DNA from 4 places in the Pseudomonas sp. GL-RE-29 genome. Region 1 is predicted to be linked to each of the others. Evidence: predicted binding sites of a transcription regulator. Region 1 holds the regulator's gene; each other region holds the start of a gene.

Region 1 (3,875 bases):
GCTGGAGGAAGCCGGCGCCCCCTTTTACAGTGTGAAAACCGCGAAAAATTGCATTGAGCAAATCCGCATCATCCGGACGGCTTTCCAGCTCGACCAGTTGCTCGGACAGTTGCTCTAGAATCTCGCCGGCCTCAACCAGGAAATCCTGAAGGATCTCTTCATCGGCGCCGAAGCTCATTAAGGGTGTGCTCCTACAGGTCTAAAAACCCAAAAAACCTAAAATTCTAAAACTCTAAAATCCCAGGCTGGATAACAAATCGTCCACATCGTCCTGACCGGACACAACGTCTTCTCTTTTATCGGCATGAATCTGCGGACCTTCACCCTGAGAGAGATGTTTTTGTGGATCTTTTTCTGCAAGCATCGCTTCACGGTCATGTTCGATGCCCGCGAAGCGGTCCACCTGACTGGCCATGAGCACGAGCTTGAGCAAATTGCTTTCGACTTCGGTGACCAGTTGGGTCACTCGCTTGATCACTTGACCGGTGAGGTCCTGGTAATCCTGGGCGAGCAGAATGTCGTTGAGGTTGCTCGACACCGCGCGATTGTCTGCGCTGCTGCGTGCCAGGAAGCCGTCGACTCGCCGGGCCAGTTCGCGGAACTCTTCAGCGCCGACTTCGCGGCGCATGAACCGCCCCCAATCCGTGCTCAACGCCTGGGCTTCGTCAGCCAGGCTGTTGACCAGCGGCGTGGCGTTTTCCACCAGGTCCATGGTGCGATTGGCGGCCGCCTCGGTCAGTTTGACCACATACCCCAGACGCTCGGTGGCGTCGGTGATTTGCGACACTTCCTCGGCTTGCGGCATGTTCGGGTCAATCTGGAAATTGACGATCGCGCTATGCAGCTCGCGGGTGAGCTTGCCCACTTCCTGATACAGGCCGCGGTCACGGGTCTGGTTGAGCTCATGGATCAATTGCACAGCATCGCCAAACCTGCCTTTTTCAAGGCTCGCGACCAGTTCGACGGCGTGTTTTTTCAGGGTCGATTCAAAATCGCCCTGGGATGATTCGTTATGCCCCATAGCTCCCCCGTGGCGCAGTTCAACCGATGCGTTCGAAAATCTTCTCGATTTTTTCTTTCAACGCCTGGGCCGTGAAGGGTTTGACCACATAGCCGTTAACACCGGCCTGGGCCGCTTCGATGATCTGTTCGCGCTTGGCTTCAGCGGTCACCATCAGCACTGGCAAATGCTTGAGTTTTTCATCGGCACGCACGTGGCGCAGCAGATCGATACCGGTCATGCCAGGCATGTTCCAGTCCGTTACCAGAAAGTCGATGCTCCCGCTGTTGAGAACCGGAATGGCAGTGGTGCCATCGTCAGCCTCGACCGTGTTGGTGAACCCAAGGTCACGCAACAGGTTTTTTATGATCCGCCGCATCGTTGAGAAGTCATCAACGATGAGGATTTTCATGTTCTTGTCCAATTCGACCTCCAAGCAGACTAAAACGCGCCCAGCACCTGGACGCGCCATTTCAATCAATCTGGCAAAGCACTCGATGACTGTCTGGAGTACAACGGATCGAGACCGGCGCGGTTCAACACCCCACCAGCCACGTCGCAGTGCCCCCACACTGCCTTCAGCGCGCTCGCCACTCTCCCAAACGCCCCCGCAAACGGGCCGCGCACTGGCTGTGTAACTGGCTGACCCGAGATTCGCTGACTCCCAGGACCTCACCGATTTCCTTGAGATTCAACTCTTCGTCGTAGTACAGCGCCAACACCAGTCGCTCACGCTCCGGCAAATTGGCAATCGCGTCCGCCAGCGCTGCCTGGAAGCGTTCATCTTCCAGATCGCGTGACGGCTCGAGATGAGCACTCGCGCCATCCTCGTGCAGCCCTTCGTGTTCGCCGTCCTGCAACAGATCGTCGAAACTGAACAAGCGGCTGCCCAGGGTGTCGTTCAAAATCCCGTAATAATCGTCGAGACTCAATTGGAGTTCGGCCGCAACTTCATGATCTTTAGCGTCACGGCCGGTTTTAGCTTCAATCGAGCGAATGGCGTCGCTGACCATCCGGGTATTGCGGTGGACCGAACGTGGCGCCCAATCCCCTTTGCGCACTTCATCGAGCATCGCGCCGCGGATTCGAATGCCCGCGTACGTCTCGAAACTCGCGCCTTTGCTGGCGTCATATTTTGTTGATACTTCAAGCAGGCCGATCATCCCGGCCTGGATCAGGTCTTCGACCTGGACACTGGCTGGCAGGCGTGCCAGCAAATGGTAGGCAATGCGTTTGACCAGTGGCGCGTAACGCTCGATCAGCTCGTACTGCGCGTCACGCGCCGACTTCTTGTAGAGGTTGTAACCGCTGGCGGTCATAGCACGGGTCCTGCCGTTTGTTGCACGAGGCGCTCGACGAAAAACTCCAGGTGCCCGCGCGGGTTGGCAGGCAGCGGCCAGGTATCGACCTTTTGCGCGATGGCCTTGAACGCCAGCGAACACTTGGAACGCGGGAACGCTTCGTAGACCGCGCGCTGCTTCTGCACGGCCTTGCGCACGCTTTCGTCGTATGGCACGGCGCCGACGTATTGCAGGGCGACGTCGAGGAAGCGGTCCGTAACTTTGGTCAGTTTGGCGAACAGATTGCGGCCTTCCTGCGGGCTCTGGGCCATGTTGGCCAGGACGCGGAAACGATTCATGCCGTAATCGCGGTTGAGCAATTTGATCAGTGCGTAGGCGTCCGTGATCGAAGTCGGCTCGTCGCAGACCACCAGCAACACTTCCTGCGCTGCACGTACAAAACTGACTACCGAGTCACCAATACCCGCAGCGGTGTCAATCACCAGTACGTCGAGGTTGTCGCCGATGTCGCTGAAGGCCTGGATCAGGCCGGCGTGTTGCGCCGGGCTCAAATGAACCATGCTCTGGGTGCCGGACGCCGCCGGAACAATGCGGATGCCGCCCGGCCCTTGCAACAGGACGTCGCGCAGCTCGCAGCGGCCTTCGATCACGTCGGCCAGAGTACGTTTGGGTGTCAGCCCTAGCAGAACGTCGACGTTCGCCAGGCCCAGGTCGGCGTCCAGCAACATGACGCGCCGGCCAAGCTCAGCCAAAGCCAGGGACAAGTTCACTGACACGTTAGTCTTCCCGACGCCACCTTTGCCGCCGGTCACCGCGATCACCTGTACGGGATGCATGCTGCCCATGTTATTTCTTTACCTTGTCTTGCATAGACGGAGGCCACATTACTGGCTGCGCGTTCACAAACGGAACAATGCATGGCAGACCATCGATGTAGGTACAAAAACGATTCATTTTTACCTCAGCCAACCTGCTTGGTCGGACTGTGGTAGATGTCAGCGAACATGTCAGCCATGGCTTCTTCGCTGGGTTCTTCCTGCATTTGCACGCTGACGGCGCGGCTGACCAACTGATGACGACGCGGCAGATGCAAATCATCCGGAATCCGCGGGCCATCGGTCAGGTAAGCCACTGGCAACTCATGACTGATGGCCAGGCTCAACACCTCGCCCAGACTGGCCGTTTCATCCAGTTTAGTCAGAATGCAGCCGGCAAGCCCGCAACGCTTGTAACTGTGATAAGCGGCGGTTAGAACCTGTTTCTGGCTAGTGGTTGCCAGGACCAGATAATTTTTTGATTTGATGCCTCGTCCGGCCAGGCTTTCGAGCTGCATGCGCAGCGCTGGATCGCTGGCCTGCAGGCCGGCGGTGTCGATCAACACCACGCGCTTGCGCAGCAGTGGATCCAGCGCTTGGACCAGCGATTGGCCCGGATCAACGTGCGTCACCGACACGTTGAGAATCCGACCGAGGGTCTTGAGCTGCTCCTGGGCGCCGATGCGGAAGCTGTCCATGCTCACCAGCGCAATGTTCTGCGCGCCGTATTTGAGCACGTAACGGGCGGCCAATTTCGCC
Region 2 (3,875 bases), on a different contig from region 1:
AGGTCGCACCTGGATCAATCGTCGAAATCTTCCCAGCCACCCATCTGCTTCCAGCGATTGACGATGCCGCAGAACAGCTCGGCCGTCTTCTCGGTGTCATAGCGAGCCGAGTGGGCCTCGCGGCCGTCGAAGTCGATATCGGCGGCCTGACAGGCCTTGGCCAGCACGGTTTGACCATAGGCCAGACCGGCGAGGGTGGCCGTGTCGAAGCTGGAGAACGGGTGGAACGGGTTGCGCTTCATGTCCAGTCGCGCGACGGCGGCGTTCAGGAAGCCCAAATCGAAGCTGCTGTTGTGCCCGACCAGAATTGCCCGCTTGCAGCCGTTGGCCTTGAGCGCCTTGCGCACGCCGCGGAAGATGTCGTTCAGGGCCGCTTCTTCACTCACTGCCATGCGCAGTGGGTGATCGAGCTTGATCCCGGTGAACTCCAGCGCTGCCGCCTCGACGTTCGCGCCTTCGAAAGGCTCGACCCGGAAGAAGTAGGTGTGATCCGGGTAAACAAAACCCTTTTCATCCATGGCGATGGTGGTCGCGGCGATTTCCAGCAGAGCGTCGGTGGCCGAATTGAAGCCACCGGTTTCTACGTCGACGACAACCGGCAGGTAGCCACGAAACCGTGCGGCCATTGGGTGACGGGAACCGCCGCCACCGCCATTACCTTCCTGTTCGTCGTCGTAATGGTCTTCACTCACGCGTGTTCCTCCAGCAGGCGCCAGCGCAGTTTTTCACCGGCGCGCAGCGGGATAACGGTCAGCTCGCCAAATGGCAGGCTGGTTGGGGCGGTCCATTCTTCGCGAACCAGGGTGATGCGATCGGTATTCGCCGGCAGGCCGTAGAAACGCGGGCCGTTGAGGCTGGCGAAGGCTTCGAGCTTGTCCAGCGCGTTGCGCTGTTCGAAGGCTTCGGCGTACATCTCGATCGCGGCATAAGCGGTGTAGCAGCCGGCGCAACCGCAAGCGGCTTCTTTGGCGTGCTGGGCGTGGGGCGCAGAGTCAGTGCCGAGGAAGAACTTTTCGCTGCCGCTGGTGGCGGCGTCAAGCAGGGCTTCCTGGTGCGTATTGCGCTTGAGAATCGGCAGGCAATAGAAGTGCGGCCGAATCCCGCCCACCAACATGTGGTTGCGGTTGTACAGCAGGTGATGCGCGGTGATGGTCGCGCCAACGTTGGCCGAAGCCGAGTTGACGAACTGCACGGCGTCCGCGGTGGTGATGTGTTCGAACACTACTTTGAGCGTCGGGAAACGCTCGACCACACGGCGCATGTGCTCATCGATGAAGATTTTTTCGCGGTCGAACACGTCGACATCGCCACGGGTGACTTCACCGTGAATCAACAAAGGCATTCCCACTTCGGCCATGGCCTCAAGTGCAGGGAAGATCTTGTCGATGCTGGTGACGCCAGAGTCCGAGTTGGTGGTCGCACCGGCCGGGTACAGCTTGGCGGCGTGCACGAAACCGCTGGCCTTGGCCTCGCGAATTTCTTCAGGCTGGGTGCGGTCGGTCAGGTACAGGACCATTAGCGGTTCGAACGGGCTGCCGGCCGGGCGGGCAGCGAGAATCCGCTGGCGATAGCCGTCGGCTTCGGCCGCATTGCGGACCGGAGGAACCAGGTTGGGCATGATGATGGCGCGACCAAAGGTGCGCGCGACATCCGCGACGGTATTGGTCAACACAGCACCATCGCGAAGATGAATATGCCAGTCGTCGGGACGCAGCAGGGTCAGGCGGTCGGACATGAGGGGATTCCAGGCGGGTCAAACTGAGGGGAATGCTACCGGAAAAGACTCTTGCAGGCACTCGCTATCAAGTTTTGCGGGAAGCTTCCGATATCCAACAGGTATGCCGTAAACAAGTGTGTGTCGGTCTTTGTGTTGTAGAAACCAGTGGAGCCTCCCGTGCGCCAGCGTTATTTAGCCTTGCTCAGTGTGTTTGCCAGCCTTCCCGCGATGGCGCTCACTTTCCAGACCCGTCTGGAGAGCATTGAGTGGACGGTCGAAGGCGACAAGTTCGAATGCCGCCTGACTCAGCCGATCACCGATTTCGGCTCGGGGCAGTTTGTGCGCCGTGCTGGCGAGCAGGCGACATTTCGTCTGAATGCTTACAACGCCATGATGGGCGGCGGTTCTGCGACATTGCTGGCGGCCGCTGCCCCTTGGCAACCGGGACGTGGCGATATCAACCTGGGCACGGTGAGAATTGGCAGCGGCAATGTGCTATTCAACAGCTCACAGATTCAGGCCGGGCGTTTGATCAGTGGCCTCATGGATGGGCGCAGTCCGGTGGTTCGGCATTCCTCGGGCGACGGCCGGGTGTCGGAAGTGCGGTTGCTGCCGGTCAAATTCAGCAAGGCTTTCGCTGATTATCAGGGCTGCGTGGCCAAGTTGTTGCCGCAAAACTTCGAGCAAGTGAAACAGTCCGAGGTTGGCTTCCCTGGTGGAGGTATCGATCTGGATGCCGCCGCCAAAGCCAAGCTGCAGGTCATGCTGGAGTACATGAAGGCTGATCCGACGGTCAATCACATCGAACTCGATGGCCACTCCGACAATAGCGGCAACCGATTGACCAATCGTGATCTGTCACGCCGCCGGGCCTTGGCCGTCATGGAGTTTTTCAAGGCCAACGGGATTCAGGAATCGCAAATCACTATCCGTTTTCACGGCGAGCGTTATCCGTTGGCGCCCAACACCAACAACGCCAACCGCTCGAAGAATCGCCGGGTAGCCGTACGCCTGGAGCGAGGGGCTCCGGCGGAGCAGGTTGCCCCTCAGGCTACGAAACCGGCAGCGTCGGCGACTTCCTGACCTGACGGTCATCGTCGCGCTCTCGACAGATTCTGTCGCTTCGTCGTCATAAGCTGTCGCGCCTCTGTAAATTATTCTGTATGAGCGGTAGACTTCACGGCTTTCCGTAGAACCCCGTGGAGTGATGGCATGGCGGACGTAAACAAGGTCGTTCTGGCGTATTCCGGCGGCCTGGACACTTCGGTGATCCTCAAGTGGCTGCAGGATACTTATAACTGTGAAGTCGTGACCTTCACCGCTGACCTGGGTCAGGGCGAAGAGGTCGAACCTGCACGCGCCAAGGCTCAGGCCATGGGCGTCAAAGAAATCTACATCGACGACCTGCGCGAAGAATTCGTGCGCGATTTCGTGTTCCCGATGTTCCGCGCCAACACCGTTTATGAAGGCGAGTACCTGCTGGGTACTTCCATCGCTCGTCCGTTGATCGCCAAACGCCTGATCGAAATTGCCAACGAAACCGGCGCTGACGCCATTTCCCACGGCGCCACCGGTAAAGGTAACGACCAGGTTCGTTTCGAACTGGGCGCGTACGCCTTGAAGCCAGGCGTGAAAGTGATCGCTCCGTGGCGCGAATGGGACTTGCTGTCCCGTGAAAAACTGATGGATTACGCTGAAAAGCACGCGATCCCGATCGAGCGTCACGGCAAGAAAAAATCCCCGTACTCGATGGATGCCAACCTGCTGCACATCTCCTATGAAGGCGGCGTGCTGGAAGACACCTGGACCGAGCACGAAGAAGACATGTGGAAATGGACCGTCTCCCCGGAGAAGGCTCCCGACAAGCCGCAATACCTGGAACTGACCTACCGCAACGGCGACATCGTCGCACTGGACGGCGTCGAAATGACCCCGGCTACCGTGCTGGCGACCCTGAACCGTATCGGTGGCGAACACGGTATCGGTCGTCTGGACATCGTCGAGAACCGTTACGTGGGCATGAAGTCCCGCGGCTGCTACGAGACACCTGGCGGCACCATCATGCTGCGCGCCCACCGTGCGATCGAATCGATCACCCTGGACCGTGAAGTGGCTCACCTCAAAGACGAGCTCATGCCGAAGTACGCCAGTCTGATCT
Region 3 (3,875 bases), on a different contig from region 1:
TCGCTGGCAGCAAGGAAGAAGCCCGCGAGTACATCAAGCTCGGGTTCAAACTCGGCCTCGGCGGCGCCGCGACCTGGCCACAAGCGCTGCGTATGCACCGCGTCCTCGCCGAGCTGCCGCTGGATTCAGTGGTGCTGGAAACCGACTCACCGGACATGGCGCCCGCCATGTTCCCCGGTCAACGCAACAGCCCCGCGCACTTGCCGGCGATCTGCGAGGCACTGGCCGCCATCATGGCGATCAGCCCCGAGCAACTGGCCGCCGCCAGCACCGCCAATGCCTGTGAGCTGTTCAACTGGTAACAGACAAACCAAAACAATTGTGGGAGCGAGCCTGCTCGCGATAGCGGAGTGTCAGTCGACATAATTCTCGACTGTTAATCCGTCATCGCGAGCAGGCTCGCTCCCACAGGGGGCACAGTGTTCGTTAGACCCGGAACGCGCTGATCAACTGCTTCAACTCCACCACCTGAGCCGACAACGCACGGCTGGCGTCCTCGGTCTGGTGCGCACCTTCGGCGGTGCGCTCGCCGGCGCGGTTGATCTCGACGATGTTCTGATCGATGTCGTGTGCCACGGCAGTTTGCTGCTCCACGGCGGCGGCGATCTGTTGGTTCTGATCGACGATCATGCCCACGGCGCCAAGGATGTTTTCCAGTGCCAGTTGGACTTTTTCCGACTGCCCCACGGTGCCATTCGCCATTTCGTGGCTGACGCCCATCGCCTTCACCGCTGCGCCAACACCGCCGTGGAGCTTGGCGATCATCTGCTCGATTTCTTCGGTTGATTGCTGAGTGCGCTTGGCCAGGGTCCGGACCTCGTCCGCCACCACCGCGAAACCACGCCCCTGTTCACCGGCGCGGGCCGCTTCGATTGCAGCGTTGAGCGCCAACAGATTGGTCTGTTCGGCAATGCTCTTGATCACTTCCAGCACGCGGCTGATGGACTGGCTGTCGCTGGCCAGTTGATTGATGACCAGCACCGATTGATCAATCTCGTTGGCCAATGCCGCGATGCTGCCCTGCTGGGACTGCACCAGTCCCCGACCGCTGACGGTCTCGTCGTTGACACTGTGGGCGCTGCTGACCGCCGCAGCGGCACTGCGTGCGACCTCCAGTGAAGTGGCGGACATCTGGTTCATCGCCGTCGCGACCTGCTCGATCTGCGTGCGCTGCCCGGCCACTGCCTGATTGCTTTGCGCCGAGACATGTTCCACTTGCCCGGCCTGACGCTCGACCTCGCTGACGGTCTGCCCCACCCGCTCGATCAGGTCATGGATTTTTTTCACCGTGCCGTTGAACACCTCGCCCAACTCGCCCAACTCATCGCGGCTATTGGCGCTGAAGGTAACGGTCATGTCGCCAGCCGCCACTTTGTCCATCACCCCGCCAAGACGTTTGAGGGTGGTGCGGGTCGAGGCGTAGAAGCCGCCGTAGAGATAAAAAATCAACACAAAAACCACCGACAGCGCCACGGCCTGCAAGACCATGTGCGTGCGGTTCTGCTCCAGACGCTGCTGCAACTGGGTGCCGAGAAATTTCAGGGTGGCTTCGTTGAGTTGGTAGGTCTGGTCCATCAGGCCCGTGACCTGATCGTAAAAGCCCTGCCATGGTCTATCGAGGGTGTCGGCCATCACCACTTGTTCTTCGAACAATTCACTGGCTTTCTTCAGCGACGCCCGACTGCTATCAGCCTTGGCGGCAAGCGTTTCCCGTGCGGCAGAGCTGGAGCCCAGCGCATCCTGCAGTTTCACCCCGTATTCGCCCTGCAGCTTTTCGATCTGTGCCAACAATTCATCGAAACGCGTGCTCGATGAGGAATTGATAAAGCCCTGCCCCAGCGAAAAAGAGCCCATCGCCCGGCCTTCGCCCAGCAGCTGAGTGACCGGCGGGGTGACATTGGTGATGAGTTCGCTCAGTTGGCGCATGTCGCTTTGCGTATCACGACTGAGGCCGGCCTGACTGGCAATGATCTGGCTGAACACCTGCGCGCTGCCGAGCAACTTGCCGATCATGCCGCTTTTGCTTTGCAGCGAGCTTTCGGCTTGCTGAGCCTTGAAGGCGGCGATCATTTCATCGCGCTTGGCATCGAAGACCGCAATCTGTTCCGGGTCCGTGCTCATCGCCGTCAACCCTTGCATACGGCTCAGCACACTTTGCCCCAAAGTATTGATCTGTGACTCGACATTCCCGGCCTTGCCGGATTGACCGAGGGAGACGTTGATCTGCACCAGGTTGTTCAGGGTCTCCAGATCGCGCCGCAACGTCAGGCTGCTGCCCAACAGATCCAGGCTCTGGAGTTCAACCCGGGTGCCCTGGAATTCGCGATAGGAATCACGCACCAGGTAGAAGTTGGTCACCAGCATCGGCACCAGAAACAGTACGCTGATCAGGCTGAACTTCATGCCGAAGCTCAGGCGATTCATCAGTGCGACGGCGGGATAGAGCAAGCTCTTCACTGGAAGTCTCCCTTGGATTTCTTATTTTTATTGGCAGGCGCAGACCGACAGCAGATAGCCACTATTGGGCGCTGTCTCTGTATAACTTAAATCGGCGGGAAGTTTTGTAACTTAAGGTTAATGGCAAAAAGATCGCAGCCTCCGGCAGCTCCTACAGGGGTGCGTGCATCCGATTATCGGTAGTACGCGATCCATGTAGGAGCTGCCGCAGGCTGCGATCTTTTGATTTTTAATCCCGGATCAGGGCATCACGGTCCACAACGCAAAACCCGCATACCAGAGCACTGCCGCCCGCAGCAGCAACTCCCAGATCCGGTCAAGGTTGTTGATGCCTTCAGGCCCGACCACCGGAGCCGGAATTTCACCGGCCACAAGTCCGGCCTTCTCGATCAGTTGAGCGGCGCTGATGTTCCAGTTCAACAATTCGTGCAACATCACCCGGCTGACCGCGACAAAGTTACCCACCAAGGCAAAACTGGCCGCCAGCAGACGTACCGGCAGCCAGTCGAAGGCATGGCGCAATTGTCCTGCGCGCTCGACCACAGTCGGGTTTTGCCCGTGTTCTTCGGCCAGGGCCAGCAGTCGATAGGCCAGCGCCGCGACCGGTCCCAACAGGAAATACCAGAAAATCACCGCAAAAAAGCTCTGGTAAGCCTCCCACAACAGATGAGCTTCGACCCGTTCCAGCAGTTGCTCGCCACTGTCGGCGCAGATGTCGAGGTCACGCTTGGCGACATGGGCCGCAGCTTGCAGGTCTTCGCGACGCCAGGCATCGCGAAAAGGCCCGAGACCGCCCAGCAGGTCGCCGCGTCCCAGGCTGTAAATCACCACCAGCAGGTGCACCGGCAACGCCAACAAACCGTAGGCGACCGGATCCAGGACCACCAACAGCAAGCCCAGCAACGCCACCGGCAACAACACCATCACGACCAGAACCAGCCACGGACGCTTCGTCAGACGCGGGCTGGATTCAAGCTTGTGCAACTCGCGCACCCAACCGCCATCACGTTGAATCTGGTGGCGCAGGGCCGAGAATTTCTCGATCCACACCGCCAACAGCAACACCAGAAAACTCATTGTCCTTCCTCTCGTAGCAGGGCCGTGCGATAGCGTGCCCAGTCGAACGCAGGGCCCGGATCGGTCTTGCGCCCGGGCGCGATGTCGCTGTGCCCGCAGATGCGCTGTGCGGTGATGGCCGGAAAGGTGTTTTGCAGCTGCCGGGTCAACACCGTCAATGCGTCATATTGAGCATCGGTGAACGGCAGATCATCCGTGCCTTCCAACTCGATGCCCACGGAAAAATCGTTACAGGTTTCCCGTCCCTCGAAAATCGAAACACCGGCGTGCCAGGCGCGCTCCAGGCAAGAGACAAACTGAGTGACGGTGCCGTCACGCTCAATCAGAAAATGCGCAGACAC
Region 4 (3,875 bases), on a different contig from region 1:
TGCCTCGATCCGCGGGTCGATGAGCAGGTGGTACAGGATCAGATGCAGAACCCGGTCGATCCGGAGATGACTCCTGAATCGGAGGCCGAACCTGAAAGCGATCCTCAACCGAAAGACCCTGACGCGGGTCGAGAGCAAAGCTTCACTGAAGCCCGGCCTTAAAATCCAGGCATAAAAAACGGGCAGTCACCGCAAGGGACTGCCCGTTTTTTATTTTTACTGCTGTATCAGAAATCGTCTTTGTCGAAGCGCCGCGCTTCGCGTTGCAACTGGTAGACGAATCGCTCGACCTGGCGCTGTACCAGCCCGCTCATGTTATGGAAGCGTACACCGGCGAAAGTAGTGGAGATCTTTTCTTCGAAATGCAGATAACGCAGTTCGACCGGCGCCGTCATATTGCCGAAAGGCAGGGCGGCCATGAAGCGGTCGTAGACCTGACCTAATTGCAGACTGCCAGTGATGTCGCCGGCGAAGCGCAGTTTGCAACCGGTGGCCGAGATGTCCAGCAGTTTGCCACTGATCGGCGTCTTGAGTTTCTCGCCATCCAGATCGACATCGACCAATTGGGCCAGCTTCAAGGCAGCACGGAACGCATTGCGACGCTGGTGGTAGACCACCTCGTCGGGCAGGGTGCCACGGTAGCAGCGACTACCACTGGATTCGTCGAGGGTCATCGGACCGTTGCTTTCCCAGGCAATTCGCACGCCTTCGTGGAAGCCTTCGATCTTGAACGGCTCGCCGGCCATCAAAAAGCGTTCGCCGTCACGCGGAATCATCTCGTCCAGGGCAATCATGTTGCTGTCACGGTCAACGGCCACCAGATAGGTCTGGAAGCGCTGGCTGCGCTCGTTGAAGGTGATGATTAGCGGGTCATGACTTTCGTGCAACTGGCGCAGGTTGCTGGAGATTTCCAGAGGCGTGCTGAGCACCTTGGGTGGCTGCGGAGAATCTTCCGCACTTAAGGCATTGGACACGGTTAATCAATCTCCAGACAAAATTTGACTACGGCGAGCCAGCATATTGCCAGCATGTTTCGCGACTTGATAGAGGGGGCTCATCGACCGGCTTAAGCCTGACTGAGCGGGCGCGGTTTCACAAGCTTGGAGAATGATCCGCTGGCATCGTAGAGCGCGGGAGGTTCGCCGCCGGTGAGGATTTTCAGCTGGGTAGCCGTGGCAGCTTGCTGCACCAGGATTGACTGGCCATTGCTGGCATTGGTGGCTTGGCACTGGGCCAGGAGATCGGTCAGTACATCGCTTTGCGTAAGCAACGCCTCACCAACGCTCGACTGGCTTGCCAGTTGCTCCAAACCGCTACGGTTGGTCGGCAGGTTGAGGCTGGCAAGAATTTCACTGCGCTTGCGGCCATGCTGTTCGAGCAAAATGATCAGCGCCTGTTTCTGCGCGAGAACATCTTCAAGTAGAGGCATGTCGCGGCCATGCAAGGCGAGGGACTCGGTCTGCAGCAGCTCGAGCAAATGTTGCGCTGGAGCAAAGTCGTCGGTGATCAGTTGCAATAAATTAGTGTCGTGCATGGCTGGCCTTGGGTTTTAAGCGTCCAAAAGCCTGGCGCCGGCCGTGGCCTAGCGCTGGGCTTCGAAGTTGAGCAGTTTGCTGGCTACACGGTTGCTGTCGACTTTGTAGCTGCCATCGGCAATCGCTGCTTTCAACTCGGCCACGCGGGCGTTGTCGACGACAGGCTGATCGCGCAGCGTATCAGTGACCTTTTGCAACTGCTGAGCCTCATTGCTGAGATGTACCGATTCCCCGCTTTTGACGGTACTGGCCTGTTCGGCCGGGGTATTCAGCGGCGCGGAGTTGCCAGCTTCGGCGGTTTCCTTGGTGGCGCTGGTACGTGTACTGCCCGTAAGTGACGAGGAGCTGTTCAAACGGCTGAAATCAATGACCATGATAAAAAACCTCTGGGAATTTGGACGCTTGCCATGTTTTCGGCCCTTCCCTGAAAAACTTTAGGCCCATTTATCAATGAGCGTGCGCGCGTCAGCGTTTGCCCGGCATGGGACACAGTTTAGGGAACAGCCTCGGTCAGCGCCACAGCTTCACCAAAAGAGGTTCCTACATGGACACTTCCACCTGGCCCGGCGCGGTCACTTGCGCCTTGATCACTCGCTTGGAGTTGAGGTTTTTCACTCGGATCTGTTCGCTCATGCCGCCGTTGGCCAGCGCTTCGCCCGGCATGCGCACGCTGAGCGTACCACTGCGGGCGGTAATCACCACCTGATCGCCCTTGCGGATCACTTCCGCCTGTTCGAGATTCACCAAGGTAATCACCTGATCAGCGACCATTGGTCGGGTAAGTCGTTGCCCGATCGCCTGATCCACGGAGGTCAGGTAGCCCTGGCTGATCAGACTGATATCGCGCTCGCGCAGAAGGACATCTGCAGGCTCGACGATACCCGCGCGCCGCAGCGGTCGGGCGGTGGTCACAACGTCGCGAAACAGGCGCACTTGAGCGGGTACGAAGACCGTCCAGGGGGACGAACCCTCACAGCGAACCTTGACCGTGACGCGCCCCAACGGCTTGGCCGGGCTCTCCAGCGTGGCTGTCAATTCCTTGTCGCACATTGGCATGTGCATGCGTGGATCGAGCTGGTTGACCTGGATTTCATAGCGACCTTCCGTTTGACTGGTTGCCAGATAGTCCTCTACGGTGAATTCAAGAAAGCCCTGGGTGACGCCGATAAGCATGTCAGGCAAGGTAACCGCGTCAGCAAGGGCAGGGCTGCCAGCGTTGAACAGGCACACAGCCGCCAACACGCCGAGGCATTTGCGGTAGAGCGTGGTCAGGCGTCGGGAAAATGTCGGTTCTGTGTTCATGAAGAGATAAAAAGCAAGCGCCGTGCCGTTTAGTGATGAATGTGCGTCGCAACAACACTTAGCGTTGGTTTAGGAGTCTGGGCATGGCTGGTGTAATGGATTCGGTGAACCAGCGCACGCAACTGGTGGGGCAGAATCGCCTTGAGCTGTTGTTGTTCCGTCTCGACGGCCAGCAGCTGTATGGGATCAACGTGTTCAAGGTGCGGGAGGTGCTGCAATGCCCGAAATTGACGTTGATGCCCAAGTCCAGTCCTGTCGTGTGCGGCGTGGCGAACATTCGGGGGGCGACCATTCCGATCCTGGATCTGGCGATGGCAACCGGCTCCGGTGCGTTGAAGGACAAGAACAATCCTTTCGTGATCATCACGGAGTACAACACCAAGACCCAGGGTTTCCTGGTGCGTTCGGTGGAGCGCATTGTGAACATGAACTGGGAAGAGATTCATCCGCCACCCAAGGGCACCGGGCGCGATCACTACCTCACGGCAGTGACTCGGGTCGACAATCAGTTAGTCGAAATCATCGACGTCGAGAAGGTGCTGGCGGAAGTGGCGCCGACGCCGGAAGCGATTTCCGTGGGTGTGGTCGATGTCGAAACCCAGCACAAGGCGCTGTCCTTGCGCGTGCTGACGGTCGATGACTCGTCGGTGGCGCGCAAGCAGGTCACGCGTTGCCTGCAAACGGTCGGTGTCGAAGTGGTGGCGTTGAACGACGGCCGGCAAGCGCTGGATTACCTGCGCAAACTGGTCGACGAGGGGAAGAAGCCCGAAGATGAGTTCCTGATGATGATCTCCGACATAGAGATGCCGGAGATGGACGGATACACGCTGACGGCCGAGATCCGCAACGACCCTCGCATGCAAAAGCTTCATATCATCCTGCATACTTCGTTGTCGGGTGTGTTCAATCAGGCGATGGTCAAGAAGGTCGGTGCCGATGACTTCCTTGCCAAATTCCGACCTGATGACCTGGCATCCCGGGTAGTCGACCGGATCAAAGCAGCAGACATCAACTAGGGGCGTTCGGTCCCTGGCAGTC

What was found. The regulator FliA, encoded in region 1, starts transcription of late flagellar genes. The targets are predictions, from matches to a motif close to CTAAAGTTTNNNNNNNNNNNGCCGNTAA.
Region 2: KGB21_RS11670 (flagellar protein MotY) is a predicted target of FliA. The motif match lies at 1,802-1,829, and genes of this name have one in related genera.
Region 3: KGB21_RS16460 (methyl-accepting chemotaxis protein) is a predicted target of FliA. The motif match lies at 2,546-2,573, and genes of this name have one in related genera.
Region 4: flgM (flagellar biosynthesis anti-sigma factor FlgM) is a predicted target of FliA. The motif match lies at 1,946-1,973, and genes of this name have one in related genera.

What each region holds. Positions count from the first base shown of each region.
Region 1 is NZ_JAGYGD010000006.1:130,679-134,553, forward strand. It holds gene KGB21_RS07760 (chemotaxis protein CheA) at 1-178, opposite strand, end outside; gene KGB21_RS07765 (protein phosphatase CheZ) at 233-1,021, opposite strand; gene KGB21_RS07770 (chemotaxis response regulator CheY) at 1,041-1,412, opposite strand; gene fliA (RNA polymerase sigma factor FliA) at 1,579-2,319, opposite strand; gene fleN (flagellar synthesis regulator FleN) at 2,316-3,146, opposite strand; gene flhF (flagellar biosynthesis protein FlhF) at 3,263-3,875, opposite strand, start outside.
Region 2 is NZ_JAGYGD010000011.1:89,821-93,695, forward strand. It holds gene rnt (ribonuclease T) at 15-692, opposite strand; gene pyrC (dihydroorotase) at 689-1,735, opposite strand; gene KGB21_RS11670 (flagellar protein MotY) at 1,895-2,800, shown strand; gene KGB21_RS11675 (argininosuccinate synthase) at 2,930-3,875, shown strand, end outside.
Region 3 is NZ_JAGYGD010000018.1:88,702-92,576, reverse strand. It holds gene KGB21_RS16465 (TatD family hydrolase) at 1-302, shown strand, start outside; gene KGB21_RS16460 (methyl-accepting chemotaxis protein) at 427-2,457, opposite strand; gene ampE (regulatory signaling modulator protein AmpE) at 2,698-3,534, opposite strand; gene ampD (1,6-anhydro-N-acetylmuramyl-L-alanine amidase AmpD) at 3,531-3,875, opposite strand, start outside.
Region 4 is NZ_JAGYGD010000058.1:11,241-15,115, reverse strand. It holds gene KGB21_RS28555 (MFS transporter) at 1-162, shown strand, start outside; gene KGB21_RS28550 (flagellar brake protein) at 228-974, opposite strand; gene KGB21_RS28545 (flagella synthesis protein FlgN) at 1,067-1,534, opposite strand; gene flgM (flagellar biosynthesis anti-sigma factor FlgM) at 1,583-1,909, opposite strand; gene flgA (flagellar basal body P-ring formation chaperone FlgA) at 2,076-2,837, opposite strand; gene KGB21_RS28530 (chemotaxis protein CheV) at 2,921-3,853, shown strand.